3 regions of the Exiguobacterium sp. ZWU0009 genome follow, and region 2 is predicted to be linked to each of the others. Evidence: riboswitches for the same ligand, from Rfam matches in the RefSeq annotation. Region 2 holds a riboswitch; each other region holds the start of a gene.
The links. Region 2 has a riboswitch for thiamine pyrophosphate ahead of L985_RS06440 (thiamine phosphate synthase). Riboswitches for the same ligand answer to the same signal wherever they lie in the genome.
Positions count from the first base shown of each region.

Region 1: it holds a riboswitch for thiamine pyrophosphate, as region 2 does, so the genes downstream of both, thiD (bifunctional hydroxymethylpyrimidine kinase/phosphomethylpyrimidine kinase) here and L985_RS06440 (thiamine phosphate synthase) in region 2, are expected to answer to the same signal.
Region 3: it holds a riboswitch for thiamine pyrophosphate, as region 2 does, so the genes downstream of both, thiT (energy-coupled thiamine transporter ThiT) here and L985_RS06440 (thiamine phosphate synthase) in region 2, are expected to answer to the same signal.

Region 1 is NZ_CP018057.1:595,565-599,803, forward strand. It holds gene L985_RS03070 (murein hydrolase activator EnvC family protein) at 1-1,190, shown strand, start outside; gene L985_RS03075 (murein hydrolase activator EnvC family protein) at 1,394-2,671, shown strand; TPP riboswitch at 2,735-2,845, shown strand; gene thiD (bifunctional hydroxymethylpyrimidine kinase/phosphomethylpyrimidine kinase) at 2,961-3,764, shown strand; gene thiM (hydroxyethylthiazole kinase) at 3,745-4,239, shown strand, end outside.
Region 2 is NZ_CP018057.1:1,261,162-1,265,400, reverse strand. It holds gene L985_RS06445 (FAD-dependent oxidoreductase) at 1-672, opposite strand, end outside; gene L985_RS06440 (thiamine phosphate synthase) at 669-1,262, opposite strand; TPP riboswitch at 1,345-1,447, opposite strand; gene nagZ (beta-N-acetylhexosaminidase) at 1,504-2,724, opposite strand; gene L985_RS06430 (OsmC family protein) at 2,721-3,146, opposite strand; gene L985_RS06425 (MFS transporter) at 3,337-4,239, shown strand, end outside.
Region 3 is NZ_CP018057.1:2,074,646-2,078,884, reverse strand. It holds gene pknB (Stk1 family PASTA domain-containing Ser/Thr kinase) at 1-855, shown strand, start outside; gene rsgA (ribosome small subunit-dependent GTPase A) at 881-1,786, shown strand; gene rpe (ribulose-phosphate 3-epimerase) at 1,789-2,445, shown strand; TPP riboswitch at 2,468-2,577, shown strand; gene thiT (energy-coupled thiamine transporter ThiT) at 2,639-3,199, shown strand; gene L985_RS10980 (thiamine diphosphokinase) at 3,201-3,803, shown strand; gene L985_RS10975 (amino acid permease) at 3,858-4,239, opposite strand, start outside.

The sequences.
Region 1 (4,239 bases), 670 kb from region 2:
AAATCAAAGCAACGGAACGTGAAATCGTTGAACTTGGAAAAGAAATCGAGAAATATAAAGCGAAACTAAAACGCCAAGAAAAATTACTTGGTGATCGTCTTCGTGTCATGCAAGAGAATGATGGAAACTCAATTAAATGGGAAGAAGTCATCTTTGGCTCTAAAAATGTTGGTGACCTCGTAAGCCGTGTCATGGCAGGGAAATCCATTTCAAAACAAGATGATAAAATGATCACGGATTATCAAAATACGCAAAAGCAATTAGCAGATGCGCAACAAAAAGTAAAAGAAAAGAAAGCACAGTTGGTCGTTGAGAAACAAGAATTAAAACGTCAACAAGCAGATCTTGAATCGCAATTAAAAGAGCGGAACAAACGCTTAAAAGAACTTCGTAAGAAAAAAGAAAAGTTCGAAACACAATTGATGGATGCAAAAGAAGTCCAGCAAATTCTAATTGCGCAAGAAAAAGCGATTGCTGCTGAAAAAGCAGCGCGTGAACGTGAAGCTCGAATTGAAAAAGAACGTCAAGCTCAAGCGGCACGTGAAGCGAAAGCACGCGCAGAAGCTGAAGCAGCACAAGCAGCAGCACAAAAAGCAGCAGAAGAGCAAGCCGCTAAAGAAGCAGCAGCTCAGCAAGCAGCACAAGAGAAAGCAGCACAATCGGCAAAACCTTCTGGTTCGACGAAGCAATCGGCACCAAAACCATCTACACCAGCACCAGCTGCGCCTGCTCCAGCGCCGTCAGCACCAGCTGCACCAAAACCAGCACCATCATCAGGTGGTCTGTTCATTCATCCAACTGCCGGAACTGTTACACAAGGGTATGGTTCTGCAGGTGGAGAGAACGGATATACGTTCCATAACGGAATTGACTTTGGTGGTCCAGTCGGTACGCCGATCGTGGCAGCTGCAACAGGTACAGTCATTACAGCATCAGGTGGCGGACCTTACGGAAATCATGTCATGATCGCTCACCAATTGAACGGGAAGACATATACGACAGTATATGCTCACATGAGTTCACTCAATGCCCGTGCTGGTCAACGTGTCAGCCAAGGTCAACAAATTGGCGCGCTAGGTAGTACAGGAAATTCAACAGGACCACACCTACACTTCGAAATCCATGTCGGTGGGTATAGCTATAGTGCAACTGGTCCAGCTAACTCAGTCAATCCATTATCAATGCTTTAATCGTAAAAGAATCGTTGCGTATGCAACGGTTCTTTTTTTTGTCATTTTCAAAAAACAAATCATATATTACAAAAAACCGTTTTCATTTGAAATGTAAATGAAATTTTTTTGAAACGATTACGGTGCTATAATCTATTTCAGATATGAGAGAAACTTGAATACTATAATAAAATATGAAAAAACATAAGTGAGGAAAACGATATATGCTAAAAAAACTAATTTCTACCATTGTTTTAGGAGCATTACTTATAACAGGAACGCAACCGATTGCAGCAGCGACAATTAAAGAAAAAAAGGCTGAGAATGCCGCTGAACAACGTAAACTTGAAAAAGCAATCAAAAAACAAGAAGCTAAAATCTCAAAAGAGCAACGTCAAATCAATCAAATTGACGCAGCAATCAATGAAAAGATTTTCCAAGTCTCCGAAAAAAATAAACAAATTGAACAGTTGAACGTTCGAATCGATGAGTTAAAGGCAGACATCGTCCGTTACGAAGAAATGTTACAGAAACAGGAAGAACTACTCGGTGATCGTTTGCGTGTTTTCCAAGAAAACGATGGAAACTCGATTAAATGGGAAGAAGTCATTTTCGGATCGAAAGATTTAGGTGATTTATTTAGCCGTGTCATGGCGGGGAAAAAAATCGCTGAGCAAGACGATAAAATGATTTCGGATTACATCGCTACGCAACAAAAATTAGCAGAAGCAAAACAAGCGCTCGTTGAGAAAAAAGCGGAGCAAATGCAGGAAAAGAAAGTATTGATTGAACAAAAGAAAGCGTTAAAGCTTCAAATGAAAGAACGTAGTGCTACGCTGAAGAAATTACGAAAAGGGAAGACGAAGTTCACGACAGAACTGTTAGACGCAAAAGAACTTCAAGCGACTCTCGAAGCGCAAGAACGTGCAATTGCGGCAGCAAAGGCAGCCGCTAAAGCAGCGGCTGAAAAAGCAGCAGCGGAGAAAGCAGCAGCTGAAAAAGCCGCTAAAGCGAATGCTAAAGCAGCAAAACAAACAGGTAAGAGTTCGGAATCAACTGGTTCCGTTGCCCCGCCCGTTGTTTCGAGTGGAGGAAAATTCGTTCGACCGTCTTCTGGTGGAGTATCACAAGGATTCGGACCAGCAAGCGGTGCGAATGGTTACACGTTCCACAACGGTGTTGATTTCAGTGGTTCGGTCGGGTCTCCAATCGTCGCGGCAGCAGCTGGAACGGTCATCACAGCATCAGGTGGTGGACCTTACGGCAATCATGTCATGATCTCTCACTTCCTAGATGGACAAGTGTACACGACCGTCTACGCACATATGAGTTCATTATCGGTTCGTGCAGGGCAAACGGTCTCTCAAGGTCAGCAAGTCGGGACACTTGGTAGTACAGGAAATTCAACAGGACCACACTTACATTTCGAACTACATGTCGGAGGCTATCAATACAGTGCTTCTTCTCCTCTAAATGCAGTCAATCCATTGGCATATCTGTAATCAAAACGGGCTTCGGCTCGTTTTTTTTTCTTCTCTATGCTACAGTTAAGGCGAAACGAATACTTGAGCAACTAGGGGAGCTGGAGGAATCCGGCTGAGAGGAAAACCAATCTGTTTTCGACCCTATTACCTGAACTGGATAATACCAGCGTAGGAAAGTTGAGCCGAACGGATACCGGAATGCGTGTATAACGCTTTCGTATAGCGTCGACTGCTTTTTTACAGCGGTCGGCGCTTTTTTTGTTGGTCACGACTCCCTTACATTGCTCGATGGGAAGGTGAAAAGAACATGAAACATGTACTGACGATTGCGGGATCCGACTCCGGTGGTGGAGCTGGGATTCAAGCAGATTTAAAAACATTTTCGGCTTTAGGCGTTTATGGAATGAGCGTACTGACAGCCGTCACAGCGCAAAATACGTTGGGAGTTCAAGCGGTGGAAGAGTTATCCCCAGAAATCGTAGATGCCCAGTTAACGTCGATTTTTTCAGACATTCGTGTCGATGCGATCAAAATCGGAATGGTCTCGAATGCGCAGACGATTCGTGTCATTGCTACACATCTCCGTAAACAAACAGTCCCTATTATATTAGATCCCGTCATGGTCGCTAAAGGCGGTCATGCCCTATTGCGGACGGAAGCTGAACAAGCATTGATTTCAGAACTTTTACCACTTGCGACTCTCGTCACACCGAATTTACCGGAAGCAGAACGTTTAACAGGACGATCGGTCACCAATCTAGAGGAAATGCGACTGGCGATGCATCAATTGGCTACACAGACAGGTGCAGTATTGCTAAAAGGTGGACATCTCTCAGGAGCTGCGACGGATTTGTTGTTTGATGGGGAAGTGGAACACCACTTCACATCGGAACGATTAGACAATCAACATACTCATGGTACTGGTTGTACCTTATCCGCAGCGATTGCAGCGCGGATGGCGCTTGGAGAAGATTTACAAGATAGTGTACGACAGGCGAAAAACTATGTCACGGAGGCAATTCGTCATGGATTTGCTCTCGGACAAGGTATTGGACCGACACATCATTTTCATTCACTTTGGAGGGATACACATGTTTACGACCATTCTTGAACACAAACCACTCATTCACCATCTGACGAACACGGTTACGATCAACGACTGCGCAAACGTCACACTCGCTGTTGGAGCATCCCCCGTCATGGCAGAAGACATTCGTGAAGTAGAAGAGATGGTTAGACTCGCGCAAGCTCTTGTCTTAAACATTGGTACGATCGATGCAGACATGCAAGCAGCTCAACGACTCGCAGTCCGTGAAGCGGGACGTTTGAATGTCCCAATCGTTCTTGATCCCGTAGGAGCAGGAGCAACGACATTACGTACTGCTTTTTCCAAAGAACTCATTGATCTCGGGTGTACGGTCATTAAAGGAAATGCTTCTGAAATCAAGACGTTACTTGGGGAAGACGGACGAACTAAGGGAGTCGATGCTGCGGGAGATGCAATTATGGATCGAGAAAGTATTCGCGTATTCGCTCGCAAACACAAATCTGTCCTCGTCGTGACAGGTCCGAACGACTACATTACG
Region 2 (4,239 bases):
GTCGTACGGCAGTTCGGTCGCACCGATCAAAATTCGTCCGTCTGCTTTTGGCACAAGGTAGACAGCGTCGTCAAACAGGATCGAGCGTAACGGCTGACCCGCGAGACGGACGGCGAGACATTCCCCTTTGACCCCATATGTGGCGATCGAAATACCAGCTGTATCGAGCAAAGCTTGCGAACCCCGTCCGGCAGCGACCGTCACTGTTCGTCCGGTCCAGATTCCCGCATTCGATTCGATCCTAATGAAGTCATCGTTCTCTTCGATGCATGTGACATCTACCTGTTCTTCAATCGATATGCCACGTGCGTGTAAGGCATACATCAATGCAGTCGTCAGTCGTCGTGGATCGATTTGACCGACAGCCGGAAACAGATGCTCGCGTCCTTTACGTTTTAACAAAAACGGTTGTTCCCGGTATCCACAATCGATGCCTGTTTCTCGCTCGAGACGACGTGCAAGCAGCGGATACAGACGACGACTTCGCGCGGCAAGTGCATGCAATTCCTCTCTGAGCTCGATGTCCGTCGCAAGCATCCCGGCAGCCGCGCGACTCGTTCCTTGTCCACCTGCTCCGCGTTCTAAGACGACGACGGATTCATTCTGACAGGCGAGACCGTAAGCAAGCGTCAAACCGATGACTCCACCGCCGATGATGATGTGATTCGTCATACCCGTACCCCCTGATAATGCTTGACGGCGGCGAGTGGATCCGCTTGACCGAGAATTCCCGATAAGACGGCGATTCCGGTTACACCGGTCGCTGCGATTTCAGGCATGCGTTCTGGTGTAATCCCACCGATCGCAATGACTGGTTTCGTCGTGAAGGTGACGACTTGCTTCAAGGCGTCAATACCTCGTGGTGGCACGTCCGGCTTCGACGCTGTCGGATAAATATGACCGTACAGCAGTCGGTCGGCTCCTTCCGCTTCTGCTGCCAGTGCCTCTGCTAGTGAATGGACCGATTTTCCGATGACGAGATTCGGAAAATGACGTCGCACATCGCGGACACGTAAGGAACGGCGCGTCAGCTGCACACCGATGCCAGTGACATGGGCGACATCGACCCGATCATGAACCGTTAACTGATCAGGCGAATAACCGTGCGCAAGGAGCGCTTCAATTAGATCAAGTAATTCTGCCGCCGATAAGTTCGGTTCACGTAGATGCAGCTGATCCGTATAGGGTTGAAGCGATTGAAAGGTCTTTATTTCGTCAAGCGGATTAATGGATCCCGTCGAAATCAGATGTAAACGCATCATGTTCTTCCTTTCCATACGAAAAAGGACCACTCCCGATGTTGAAGGGAGTGGTCCGAAAATGCGCTGAAGCGCTAAGGATATCTAGGGTTTCGAGCCACTTCCCTCCGCTAGTACGAACTAGATCAGGTTCAAAGGGTCCGGATACTTCCGTCTCAGTCTGCTGGGAGACTCCCCTAGTGTCTTTTCGTGTTTAATTGGCTTGCCCCATTAGTCTAGCATGAGTCGCTTTGCTTCGCTAGTCCTAGTTGAGCGCTTCCACTTGCTGAATCAGTTCCGATTTCGTTGGTCGCTGTTGCTCTTGGCTGTCGGCATACGTCTGCTTTAGCTTCAGGATGCGTATCACTTTGCCATCGAGCATCTCCGGCGTCAGCGTCTTTTCTTTGACGGCTTGCATCACTTCAGCATGAACCTTTGTGTAAGCACCTGCCTCTGAAAACATCGCCATATCAGCTCCGTTGACGAGCGACTGACGTGCCGCTTCCGCGAGACCATATTGTTTCGTGATCGCCCCCATGACGAGATCATCTGTGATGATGACACCGTTGAATCCGAGTTGCTGACGCAAGAGGTCAGTCAAGATCGGCTTTGAGAGCGAGGACGGATTCGTATCGTCATATGCGGGATAGAGAATATGGGCGACCATCACCATCTCGGCGCCCTCTTGAATCGCTTCTTGGAACGGTAACAGTTCCGTCCGCTTCAATTCTTCCTTTGATGCCGTCACTTTCGGTAGCCCGACATGGGAATCGACACTCGTATTGCCGTGACCGGGAAAATGTTTGACGACTGGAATCGTTCCCGTCTCCTGCATCCCGTGCATCAGGGCCGTACCAAGCGTCGCGACAGTATTCGGATCAGCACTTAACGCACGGTCGCCGATGATCGGATTGTTCGGATTACTGTTGACGTCAAGGACCGGCGCGAAGTCCATGTTGAAGCCATAAAAACGTGACAAATGTCCGAGCGTACGTCCGACGTCTTCCATTTTCGCATCATCTGCTCCTTGCGCCATCCGTTGACTCGTCGGTAGACGTAATCGTTGATCCGGTACCCGGCTGACGCGTCCGCCTTCTTCATCAATCCCGACGAACGCATACGGTTTTTGGTTCGTCTCTTGAATCGCACGCGTGAACGTCAAGAGTTGCTCTTCCGACGTGATGTTTCCGCCAAGCAGTAAGACCCCACCAATCGCATGCGTCTTTAACAGTTTCCGGTCATCTGCTGAAAGTTCCGTGCCGGCGACTCCGATGTAGAGCAGTTGATCGATCTTTTCTGACGTCGACATCGTTTTTAATTGTTGCTTTAGTTGTGCTTGTTGTCGATCTTCTTTCGTCGGTTCAGGTTTCGGTTTCTTTTCTTCTGTCGGTTGCTTCGTTTCTGATTGTGATGGTTTCGTTGGTTCCGTCGTCTCCTGTGCACACCCTGCAAGCAACAGGCAACCGATCAGTACGACTTTCTTCACAAAGGATCCTCGCTCCGCACACCATTGATCGAATAATAGACAGAAATCTCAGCATTCAGGGATTGCGAGACCGAACAATATTTATCCTTTGATAACGAGATGGCACGACGGACCTTATCTTCCGGGAGATCACCTTCAAGCCGGTAATGAATCGAGATCGACGTAAAACGTCGCGGATGATCCTCTGCCCGTTCTCCTTCGATATCCATTTCGAAATGGGTGATCGTCAAGCGCATCTTCTCTAAAATCGAGACGATATCAATTCCAGTACAGCCGGCAACGGCATGTAGCAAGAGTTCGGTCGGTCGTGGTGCTTGGTTTTCACCACCGTTTTCGGGTGCTGCGTCCATCGCAAGATGATGCCCTGATTCCGTCTGTCCACTAAACCCCATCTGTTTGTTCCATGTCACTGTCGCTTGCATCGTTTCCACTCCTTTATAATTAGTCTTCTTCTGTAGTATACGCAAAAAATAGCAAGCCTGGAAATTCACACGCTATTTCGAATAATGGTTCTTTTCCCGAAATCTCGCTTTGCGATACCCGACGAAATCGTTTCATGCTATCCTGTTACTCATAGTTTCGCGCGCAAGCGCTAGAATTGAGGAATCATCCATGTCACCTACTACTCGTTTAAGTCGACGCGATTGGCTCTTGATTGCTACGTTGTCGCTCCTGACATTCGTTCTCGGAACAAGCGAATTCGTCATCGTCGGGATCCTCGCTGAAATCTCCTCAGCCCTTGATATCACGATCGCAACAGCCGGTACGCTCGTCTCGGCCTTTGCCATTTCCTTTGCGATTGGTACGCCGATCGTCATGTCGATGACCGGTCATCTGGAACGGCGTCGCCTGATCCTACGTCTCTTACTTGCTTGGATACTATTGAATCTTGCCAGTAGTTTTGCACCAAGTTACGAAGTATTGCTCGCAACCCGCATTCTGACAGCCATCCTGACTGGTGTCTTGATCTCACTCGCAATGGTCGTCGCAAGTGACGGTGTACCTGTCGCGAAGCGCGGTGTTGCCGTCTCGTTCATTTTCGGTGGTTTTACACTTGCGAACGTTTTAGGTGTTCCGATTGGTACGTTCATCGGGCAACACGCTGGCTTCGAAGCCACGTTCTGGCTGACGACGGTCATGGGAATAATCGCGTTCCTCGCTGTTTTAAAGATCGTTCCGGTCCAGCAATCGACGGGTTCTGGTTCGATTAAGGAACAGCTCGGATTGCTCGCCAACCCACGGATCCTGATCGCCTTCTTCATTCCGTCATTTGGGTTTGGGGCAACCTACGTCGTCTACACGTACCTCGTACCAATTCTTCAAACAGAACTTGGGATTGCGAAAACGTGGATCAGTCCGATCTTGCTCGCTTACGGCGTCGTCTCGATCTTCAGTAACATCCTTGCCGGAAAGATTGCTAGCAAAAATCCGATGGGACGCTTACGGTTCGTCTTCGTCGTGCAAGCAGTCGTTCTTGCTGCGTTATACTTCACGACAGCATCCCTTCCGCTTGGT
Region 3 (4,239 bases), 810 kb from region 2:
GATGGAGACGATGCGGAAACGAAGCTTGAGAAACTTGGATTCGTCGTCGAGACGACAGAACGAAATAGCGATACAGTCGATGAAGGCGATGTCATTAGTCAGACACCGCGTGAAAATGCACAAGTCAAAAAGGGTTCGACGGTCAACTTGGTCGTCTCTACAGGTAGTGCTCCGGTCGAAGTACCAGATGTGACAGATGACGCTGAAAAAGAGGCGATTGCAACATTAAAAGAGGCTGGATTCGCAAAAGTCGAGGTCGAACGTGAAAAGTCGGATGAAATTGCGCGAGGTAATGTTATCCGGCAATCGATCTCTGCTGGAACGGAAGTGATTGCAAAAGAACAGACGATTACGATCACTGTCTCGGAAGGAACGTCATCCTTTGAATTGAAAGACTTGACGAACTTATCGAGTGATGAAGCGAAAGCGTATCTCGATGAAATGGGTCTCGACGGTACGTTTGAACAAGAATTCTCGAGTGATGTCAAGCTCGATCAAGTCATCCGTCAATTCCCACAAGCAGGGGCACAAGTCGAACCAAACGACTCTGTGACCGTCTTCATCTCAAAAGGTGAGGAAGAAAAAACGGTGACGGCAACGTTCCCTGAAAAGGTCGTCTATGATGCGGTCAGCGAGAACGAGGACGAGGAACCACCGAAACAAGTCATACGGATTGAGACGGAAGACGCGAAAGGGAAGCGGACCGTCATCGAGGAATCGATTGATCAAGATGAGACATTCGACGTGCCGGTGACGATTGATCCAGGAGAAGAAGGAAAAATTACGATCTATAAAGACGATACGGTGTATCGTTCAAAAACCATCACGTACAATCAAGCAAAAGACGCACAATGAATGTGATGAAAAAGGAGTGCATAGGATGACGGAACAACGCATCGAAGAGAATCGAGAAGGAACGATCATACGTCTGCAGGGTGGCTTTTATGATGTCATGACACCAGAAGGAGAGGTCCGTTCACGGGCAAGAGGGAATTTCCGAAAACGCGGCATCAGTCCAGTCGTCGGAGACGAGGTCGTTCTTCATATCGAAAGTGAGACAGGATATATTCTCGAAGTGAAGGAGCGGGACAACTTTTTAGTACGCCCTCCAGTCGCGAATATCGACCAGGCATTGCTCGTCGTCTCGGCGGCAGAACCTGATTTTTCAGCGCACTTGCTCGACCGATTTCTCGTTTTGATCGAAGCGAAGGAAATTCAACCCGTCATCCTATTGACGAAGATGGATTTGCTGGACGATGTCAAAGGACCGGCTGTCCGAGAGGCGATTGCCGCTTACCGGAAGATTGGGTATACGGTCATCGAGACATCAAGTGAGACGTTGGCAGGTATTGAGCAAGTCCGTCCGTTACTTGCTGGAAAAACAAGCGTTCTCGCCGGACAATCCGGTGTCGGGAAAAGTTCATTGCTCAATGCACTGGAGCCCTCTCTTGATTTAGAAACAAGTGCCATCTCGAAATCACTCGGACGCGGACGTCATACGACTCGCCACGTCACATTGATGCCGCTTGCCGAAGGATTGATTGCCGATACGCCAGGTTTCTCGAACCTCGATTTTCCGTATGATATGGAAATCGAGGATGTACGGTGGAGTTTCCCTGAATTCGTGGCTGTACAAGATGATTGCAAATACCGAGGTTGCTTGCATTTGAATGAACCCGGTTGTGCCGTCAAGGAAGCCGTCGAAGCCCAAGAAATCATGTCCTCTCGTTATGAGAACTATGGTATGTTTATAGACGAAATCAAGAATCGAGCCCGGAGGTATTAAAGATGATTAAAATTGCACCATCTATTTTATCAGCAGATTTTGCGAATCTCGAACGCGATGTTAAAGCAGTCGAAGCAGCAGGCGCGGACTATATCCATTTTGATGTCATGGACGGTCAGTTCGTACCGAACATCTCATTTGGATTACCTGTGCTTAGCAGCTTACGTCAAAAGACGGATATGATTCTCGATGTCCATTTGATGATCGACCAGCCAGAACGTTTCGTCGAGGATTTCGTCAAAGCAGGGGCGGACATCGTGACGTTCCACGTCGAAGCGACGAATCATGTCCATCGTGTCTTGCAACAAATCAAAGCAGCGGGCGCAAAGGCAGGGGTCGTCTTGAATCCCCATACGCCATTATCAACGATTGAACACGTCCTTGAGGATGTCGATATGGTTTTATTGATGACGGTCAATCCGGGCTTCGGTGGACAAGCCTTTATCGAGCGTGTCATGCCGAAACTCGCAGCACTCGCGCAAATGAAAGCAGATCGTGGTCTGACATTTGAAATCGAGATTGACGGTGGCGTCAATCCGGAAACGGCAAAGCTTTGCATCGATAACGGTGCGAACGTTCTCGTCGCAGGATCAGCAATCTACAATGCACCAGATTATGCGGAAGCGATCACTAGCATTCGTCAAGAGGCTGCCGTATAATAAGAACGAGAAAACGAAATATGATGACCGCAAGGGGTGTCGCTTGAAAAGCGGCTGAGAGGAGTCTTTTAGACTTTAACCCTTCGAACCTGTTCCGTTCAAACGGACGTAGGGATGTGGCGCACGCAGGCAGTACGGCGTTCGTCGTACTGCCTTTTTGCGTCCTCTCGTACAATGAAGGAGGAAAAACAGCATGAAACGGTTACAAATGATGATGGAAATTGCCATCTTCGCCAGTCTCGGAGTCGTCTTTGATTTACTGATTCCATTCAAAATGCCACAAGGAGGCTCAATCAGCTTAGCGATGCTACCGATCTTCGTCATGGCATTTCGCCACGGTGTCGTCGGAGGGGTCGTCACGGGAGCGCTTGTCGGTACGATTCAATTGATGTTCGCTCCACAAGTTTTGACGATCGTTCAACCGATACTTGACTATACGATTGCGTATGGTGTCGTCGGATTAAGTGGTCTGTTCGCGCGTCAAGTCAGACTAGCCGCGCGCAATGGACAAAAGAAAAGCTTGATGGCGTTCGTTCTCCTTGCGACGTTATTAGGCGCAGGACTCCGTTATATCTGTCATGTCATCAGTGGAATCGTCTTTTTTGCCGAGTATGCAAAAGGTCCAGTCGTGGAGTACTCTTTTGTCTATAACGCAACGTATATGGTTCCTTCGTACATCTTATGTGGAATCGTAGCAGGAATTCTATTTACGACTGCGCCACGCTTACTCCGTTATTCGGCACGAGGCGTCTGAGATGCGGGCGATTCTCGTCTGTGCCGGTCCGCGAGAAGAAGCGCCGGATTTACGGACGTTTTGTCAGCCAGGTGACTTTATCGTCGGTGTCGACGGTGGTGTTCAGACGATTGAATCGTTTGGGCTGACATGCGACCTGACGATTGGTGATTTTGATTCGCTTGGTTATGTACCAGAAGGGGCAATCGTTCATCCGGCCGAGAAAGATGAAACGGATCTCGAACTGGCACTTCGTACAGTCTCAGAGAAGAAACAGTTTGAGGATACCTTCATTATCGGGGCGACAGGTGGGCGGCTCGACATGACCGTCCAAAATGTCTATTTGTTGAAGCGATACCCAGAGGCACGACTCGTGACGAAACGAGAAGAGGTACGATACTTGGCTGAGGGAACGTATGCAGTCGAAGCAGGGAGCTATCATTATCTTTCGTTCATTCCACTCGTACCGTCGACTTTAAGCTTATCCGGAGTCAAATATCCACTTGATGCACATCCAGTACCGGTCGGAGATTCCTTGACCGTCAGTAATGAATGGTGTGCGTCAGAAGCGAAGGTAGAGCTCCATCAAGGAGAACTATTGATGATGCGGACGCTTAAGGAATAGCACAATCATAGGAAAGAGGCCGTGGATGACTCCGCGGCCTCTTTTTAGATGAAATTATTCTTCGAGTTGAGAAGGGGCGACACGGATGTCGCTTTGAGCGGATAGATGTTTTCCTTTGACGAAGAGATGATAACTTCCCCACATGACAAGGAAGAAAGGAACACCGATGTATAGAGCGATTCGTTGATCCGCTTGAAACGCAAGACTGACGAGGACGACGACGTTAAGTGTCAACGAAATCAGTGGTAACACCGGATAGAGTGGTGTCTTGAATTTCAGTTCGGATACATCGTGTCCGTTTCGGACGAACTGACGACGAAATGCAAGCTGAGAAGCAGAGATTGAAATCCAGCCGACTTGAGCCCCGAGTCCGGCTAAGGACAAGAGCCAAATGAAGACGGTATCTTCTGCGAAAAATGCGGTCAGAAGCGATAAC